2 linked regions of the Bosea vaviloviae genome follow. The protein of the gene in region 1 interacts with the protein of each later gene in a pairwise test. Links are inferred from orthologs where the notes say so. Each region holds a gene or a part of one and is shown on either strand. Other genes may lie near its edges. The genes, in order: BHK69_RS06580 and rpe.

The links.
Region 2: the proteins of BHK69_RS06580 (region 1) and rpe interact in binary tests that used the Escherichia coli proteins (3 or more experiments, as listed by UniProt). The link is inferred for Bosea vaviloviae from one-to-one orthologs.

The regions. Positions count from the first base shown.
Region 1 is NZ_CP017147.1:1,396,110-1,399,203, forward strand. What follows is about bases 281-3,056. They hold BHK69_RS06580 (PfkB family carbohydrate kinase), read left to right. Parts: upstream 281-1,121; coding sequence 1,122-1,991; downstream 1,992-3,056. Other genes in these bases: BHK69_RS06575 (SIS domain-containing protein), read left to right, coding at 281-1,108; BHK69_RS06585 (hydantoinase/oxoprolinase family protein), read left to right, coding at 2,043-3,056. Also shown: more of BHK69_RS06575, read left to right, coding at 95-280; more of BHK69_RS06585, read left to right, coding at 3,057-3,094. UniProt on the Escherichia coli protein: Catalyzes the ATP-dependent phosphorylation of fructoselysine to fructoselysine 6-phosphate. Functions in a fructoselysine degradation pathway that allows E.coli to grow on fructoselysine or psicoselysine.
Region 2 is NZ_CP017147.1:5,213,453-5,216,535, forward strand. Bases 1-2,765 are described here. They hold rpe (ribulose-phosphate 3-epimerase), read right to left. Parts: upstream 1,843-2,765; coding sequence 1,159-1,842; downstream 1-1,158. Other genes in these bases: purB (adenylosuccinate lyase), read right to left, coding at 1-1,000; BHK69_RS24035 (glutathione S-transferase family protein), read right to left, coding at 1,897-2,574; BHK69_RS24040 (hypothetical protein), read right to left, coding at 2,685-2,765. Also shown: more of BHK69_RS24040, read right to left, coding at 2,766-3,083. UniProt on the Escherichia coli protein: Catalyzes the reversible epimerization of D-ribulose 5-phosphate to D-xylulose 5-phosphate.

The sequences.
Region 1 (3,094 bases):
GACATATCCTGATTGATTGGACTATGCTTGACAGTGATTGGTATAGCTGATTGGTGTATACCAATTCTCGCCTGCCAGGAAGTGGCTTGCTCTCATGTCCATCTCTTACGACCGCCCCCGCGTGCTGGACGGCCTCGCTCAGACGCAGGCTGCCGTGCCCGAGGCTTTCGCGCTCGGCCGCAAGCTCGCCCCCGGCGTCGACCGGATTTATCTCGTCGCTGCGGGCTCGGCCAACCGCGCCATGCTCGGCATCACATACTGGCTCGAGCATTATTCGCCCGGCATCGAGGTGCGTCGCTATTTCCCGGCCGAGTTCATGGCGATCGACCCGCCCCGGCTCGATGGCCGCACCTTGGTGCTGCTCGCTTCGAAATCGGGCACGACGCCGGAGACGGTCGCCGCCGCCCAATTCCTGAAGGACAAGCCCTGCCAGGTCGTGGCCTTCAGCCAATATGCCGACAAGCCGCTGGCCCAGGCCGTGCCGCAGCATTTCATCGTCGGCGACACCAGCGAATCCTTCATCGCCATGTTCATGCTGATGCAGGCTCTGGTCGGCGGCATCATGACGGAGAAGGAGGGCTGGCCGCTCGGCGACAAGCTGCTCGCCTCGCTCGATGCCTTGCCGGGCGCGATTGCCGACGCCGCCGAGCAGAACGAGGCGCGCGCCGCGGCCGATGCGGCGCTCTACGCCAAGGACCGGAATTTCTATCACGTCGCCTCGGGGCCGGGCTTCACCACGGCCTATGTCTTCGGCGTCTGCATCCTGATGGAGATGCTCTGGCTGCACAGCTACCCGATCGAGGCGGCCGAGTTCTTCCATGGCCCCTTCGAGATCGTCGACCGCTCGACGCCGCTGATCCTGATCACCGGCGAGGATCCGAGCCGCCCGCTGATGGAGCGCGTCTCGAGCTTCTGCGATACCTATGCCGAGCGCGTGATGAAATATGATTCCCGCGACTTCGCGATGAAAGGCATCGCGCCTGAAATCCGCCCGATCGTGGCACCCTATATCCTGCAATCGGCGCTGAAGCGCTTGTCGGTGCATCTCTCGGTGCTGCACAACCAGCCGCTGACGACCCGCCGCTATATGTGGAAAGTGGCTTACTGAGCGGAGCACGGCGATGGCCCACAGGCTGCTCGGCCTCGGCGACAATACGGTCGACACCTATGTCGATCGGAGCCTGCAGTTTCCCGGCGGCAACGCCGTCAATGTCGCCGTGCTCGCCCGCAGGCTTGGCGCGCAGGCCGGCTATCTCGGCTGCATCGGCACGGACGAGGCCGGCATGCTGCTGATCGACGCCTTGCGGCAGGAGGGCGTCGACACCGCGCAGTGCCGCATTCTGCCCGGCGGCAATGCACGCGCCTTCATCGGCCATGACGGCAATGACCGCCGCTTCCTGCGCTCGGAGCGCGGCGTGCGCGGGCAATGGGGCGGCTTCAGCGCTGCCGACCTCGCCTATATCCAGGGCTTCGATCTCGTCCATTCCAGCGTTTACAGCGAGCTGGAAACCGAGCTTGAGACGATAAGCAGCGCCGCCCGCCTGCTGTCCTATGATTTCTCCGAGCGCTGGACCGACGCCAATCTGGCGGCGACGCTGCCGGCGCTCGACATCGCCTTCCTGTCCTTTCCCAATGGCTCGGATGCGGAGTGCCGCGCATTGCTTGAGCGCTGCATCGATCAGGGCGCGCGGATCGCGGCCGTGACCCGGGGCGCGCGCGGCTCGATGGCCTTGTCGGAGGGCGTCTTCCACGCTCACGGTATCAGCGAGGCGCGCATCGTCGATACGTTGGGCGCTGGAGACGGCTTCATCGCCGCCTTCATCCTGCGCCTGCTGCATGGCGCGGGTCTGGGTGAGGCGCTTGCCGCCGGCGCCGATCACGCCGCTATGGTCTGCGGATATCAAGGCGGCTTCGGCCACGGCGCGGCATGGTCGATGCCGCCCGGCACGACCAGAGCAGGATGCGAAAAAGTGGGAACCGGTTTGCTCTAACTCTTTGGATCAGAGCCGGATGACATCGAACTGAAGGCGGGAGTGGCTTGCATGGCTTGGCGGATCGGGATCGATTCCGGAGGAACTTTTACCGACGTCTGTCTCTTCGACGACGCGACCGGAGAGGTGGCGGTCTGGAAAGTGCCCTCCACGCCGGATGATCCCTCCCGCGCCATCGCGCGCGGCACGCAGGAAGGCACCGAACGCGTCGGCGCCAAGCCGAGCGAAGTCGCCTATTTCGGCCATGGCACCACGGTCGGCACCAATGCCCTGATCCAGCATCGCGGCGTCAAGACCGGTCTCATCACCACCGAGGGCTTCCGCGATCTGATCGAGATCGGCCGCCAGAAGCGCCCCGATCTCTACGATCTCCAGGTCGACAAGGCGCCGCCTCTGGTGACCCGCGATCTGCGCTTCGGTGTTTCGGAACGCCTACGCCATGACGGTTCGGTCGAGATTCCGCTCGATGAAGAGGGCGTGCGGGTGGCCGCCCGCGCGCTGAAAGCGGCCGGCGTCAAGGCGGTGGCGATCGGCTTCCTCTACGGCTTCGTCAACCCCGCCCATGAGCAGGCCGCCAAGCGCATCGTCGCCGAGGAATTTCCGGAGGCCTTCATCTGCGCCTCGCATGAGGTCGCGCCCGAGTTCCGCGAATATGAGCGCATCTCGACGGCGGTGGTGAATGCCTATCTCGGCCCAGTCATGCAGGGCTATATCCGCCGCCTTGCCGACCGGTTGATGGAGCTCGGCGTCACCACGACACCGCATCTGACGCAGTCCAATGGCGGCGTCATCGGCTTCGACATGGCCGCCCGCCTGCCGGTGCGCACCGTGCTGTCGGGGCCGTCCACCGGCGTCGTCGCCGCGCAGGCGATCGGCCAGATGACCGGCATCGAAAACCTGATCACCTTCGACATGGGCGGCACCTCCTCGGATGTCGCGCTGCTGCGCGGCGGCGAGGCGAAGTTCGCCAGCGACGCGATCGTCCACGGCTACCCGATCAAGGCGCCGATGCTCGACATCCACACCGTCGGGGCCGGCGGCGGCTCGCTCGCCGCGATCGATTCCGGCGGGCTGCTCAAGGTCGGCCCGCGCAGTGCCGGCGC
Region 2 (3,083 bases), 3.8 Mb from region 1 along the record:
CGACGCCGGTGAGGCGGGCGAGCGCGAAATCGAGCGTCACTGTGGCGTCGGGGCCGATCATGCGCTCGACCGAGGAATGCGAGATATCGCGCTCATGCCAGAGCGCGACATTCTCCAGCGCCGGCACGACCATGCCGCGCACGAGGCGGGCAAGCCCGGTCAGGTTCTCGGTCAGCACCGGGTTGCGCTTGTGCGGCATCGCCGAGGAGCCCTTCTGGCCAGGCGAGAAGAACTCCTCCGCCTCATAGACCTCGGTGCGCTGCAAGTGGCGGATCTCGGTCGCGAGCCGCTCGACGCTGGAGGCGACGACGCCGAGCGTGGCGAAATACATCGCATGCCGGTCGCGCGGGATGACCTGGGTCGAGACCGGCTCGACACTCAGCCCCATCTTCTCCGCGACATAGGCCTCCACCGAGGGGTCGATATTGGCGAAGGTGCCGACCGCGCCCGAAATTGCGCAGGTCGCGATCTCGGCCCGGGCCGCGACCAAGCGAGCCTTGCAGCGGTCGAACTCGGCATAGGCCTGCGCCAGCTTGAGCCCGAAGGTCACCGGCTCGGCATGGATGCCGTGCGAACGGCCGATGGTCGGCGTCAGCTTGTGCTCGAAAGCCCGGCGCTTGATCGCCGCAAGCAGCGCATCGACATCTGCGATCAGCAGGTCGGTGGCGCGCGCGAGCTGCACCGAAAGCGTCGTGTCCAAAATGTCGGAGGAGGTCATGCCCTGATGGACGAAGCGGGCTTCCGGCCCGACGATCTCGGCCAGATGCGTGAGAAACGCGATGACGTCATGCTTGGTGACGCGCTCGATCTCGTCGATGCGCGCGACATCGAAGGTCGCGTCCTTGGCCTTGGCCCAGATCGTGGCCGCAGCCTCCTTCGGCACCACGCCGAGTTCGGCGAGCTTGTCGGTGGCGTGCGCCTCGATCTCGAACCAGATCCGGAAGCGGGTCTGCGGCTCCCAGATCGCGACCATCTCGGGGCGGGAATAACGCGGGATCATGTTCGGTCTTGCCTTCTTGCCATGCCGTCATGCTCGGCCCTGTGCCGAGCATCCACGTCTTGAACCGTTACGAGAATGGCAAGCGGCAAAGACGTGGATGGTCGGGACAAGCCCGACCATGACGGGGTGGTTCGGTTACGCGATCATCTCAGTCAATCTCAAACCCACTGCCCGCGCGCGGCTTCGGCCGCCTTGCGGATCGCGGAGATATTGTTGGCATAGGCGGCCGGCCCGCCCTTGAACACGGCAGAGCCGGCGACGAGGACATTCGCTCCGGCCTTTGCCGCAAGCGGCGCGGTCTCGGGACTGGCCCCGCCATCGATTTCGAGTGCGATCGGCCGTTCGCCGATCATGGCGCGCACCCGGGCGATCTTCTCGAGCACGGAGCGGATGAAGCTCTGCCCACCGAAGCCGGGATTGACCGTCATCAGCAGGATCAAGTCGAGATCGTCGAGCAGCGGTTCGATCGCGCTTTCATGTGTGCCGGGATTGAGCACGATGCCGGCCTGCTTGCCGTGACCCCGGATCGTCTGCAGCGTCCGGTGGGCATGCGGCCCGGCCTCGACATGGAAGGAAATGAGATCGGCGCCCGCCTTGGCGAAGGCTTCGACATAAGGATCGACCGGCGCGATCATCAGATGCACGTCGAAGAGCTTCTTGGTGCAGGGGCGGATCGCCTTCAATACATCCGGCCCGAAGGTGATGTTGGGCACGAAATGCCCGTCCATCACATCGCAATGGATCCAGTCGGCTCCTGCCTCGTCGATCGCGCGCACTTCCTCGCCCAGTTTCGAGAAATCGGCCGAGAGGATCGATGGGGCGATGCGGATGGGAGCGCTCATGCGCCAAGCGTTTAACGCCCGCAAGCCGGCGCCGCAATCAAATCCAGATGCTTTTCAACGCCGCTTCACCGGGTATGACAGCCGCCTGTCGGCCTCAGCCACTTCCTCCGCCGCCACGGCGAAGGCCGGCCGGCCGCTCAAGCGGTCAAACCAGCCGGCGAGCTCGCCATAGTCGGCCAGGGGCGGCGCGCCGAGACGCAGTGCCCACAGCAGGGTCATGAACAGCCCGATATCGGCCACGGACAACGCCTCGCCGAGGAAGTCACGGCCGGCCAATCGCTCATTGAGCCCGCAATAATGCCGCGCGAGCTCGGCCTCGGCGATCAGCGCATCGGTCTCCTGCGCCACCCGCTTGTTGCGGTCCGCCGTCGGCGGCTCGCTGCGATGCATCAGCGGGCGCACGGCCATGAACAGGATTTCGTCGGCGAAAAGCTCGTCCAGCCGGCAGCGCGCACGCTCCGCCGGGGTCTTGGGATAGAGCGACGGCTGCGGATAGGCTTCATCGAGATATTCGAGGATGATCGTGGAATCATAGACGACCAGCCCCTCGTCGTTCAGGATCGGCACCTGCCTTTTCGGGTTCAGCGCCAGCACTTCAGGATGCCTCGGCTCATAGCCCGCGGTCTGGCTGAAGGGCACCATGATGCGCTCGAAAGGCAGCGCCTTCTCGCGCAGTGCGATCTCGACCTTGCGGGAGAACAGGCTGAGCGGCCCGGAATAGAGCGTGATCATGACGGCGAGGCCCCGGTTGCGTTGGGGCGACCTTCGCAAAGCGGGCCGTCAGCTCGCGGCAGGAGACTTCAGGCCTCAGACTGCAGGCCCAAGACTTTAGGCCCAAGACTTTAGGGCTCCCTGCGGCGAATACGCGTCGCGAGGCCGCGCAGCAGCCAAGGCTGCAGATAGATCGGGAACTGCGCCAGGGCAAAGAACAGGAAGGTCGAGGGCGGCACGCCGGCTCCGAGCGCCGCGACGATCATGCCCATGTTCCGCTGGCCCGAGCCGTAGCCGATCATGAAGCGCTCCGAGGCCGGCAGGCGGCGCAAGACGAGATAGGCCGTAAGCAGCCCGAAGCCCGAGACCGCGAAGACGCAGGCCAGGAAGAGCAGCACGCGCTTGGGATCGTCGATCGCCGCCTGCGTGACGCCGTCCATCGCGGCGATGGCGAAGATGAAATACATCAGCACGCCAAAGCCATCGAGATTGGCCTTCATCCCCTTGATCCGCTCGACGCCGAGCCAGAT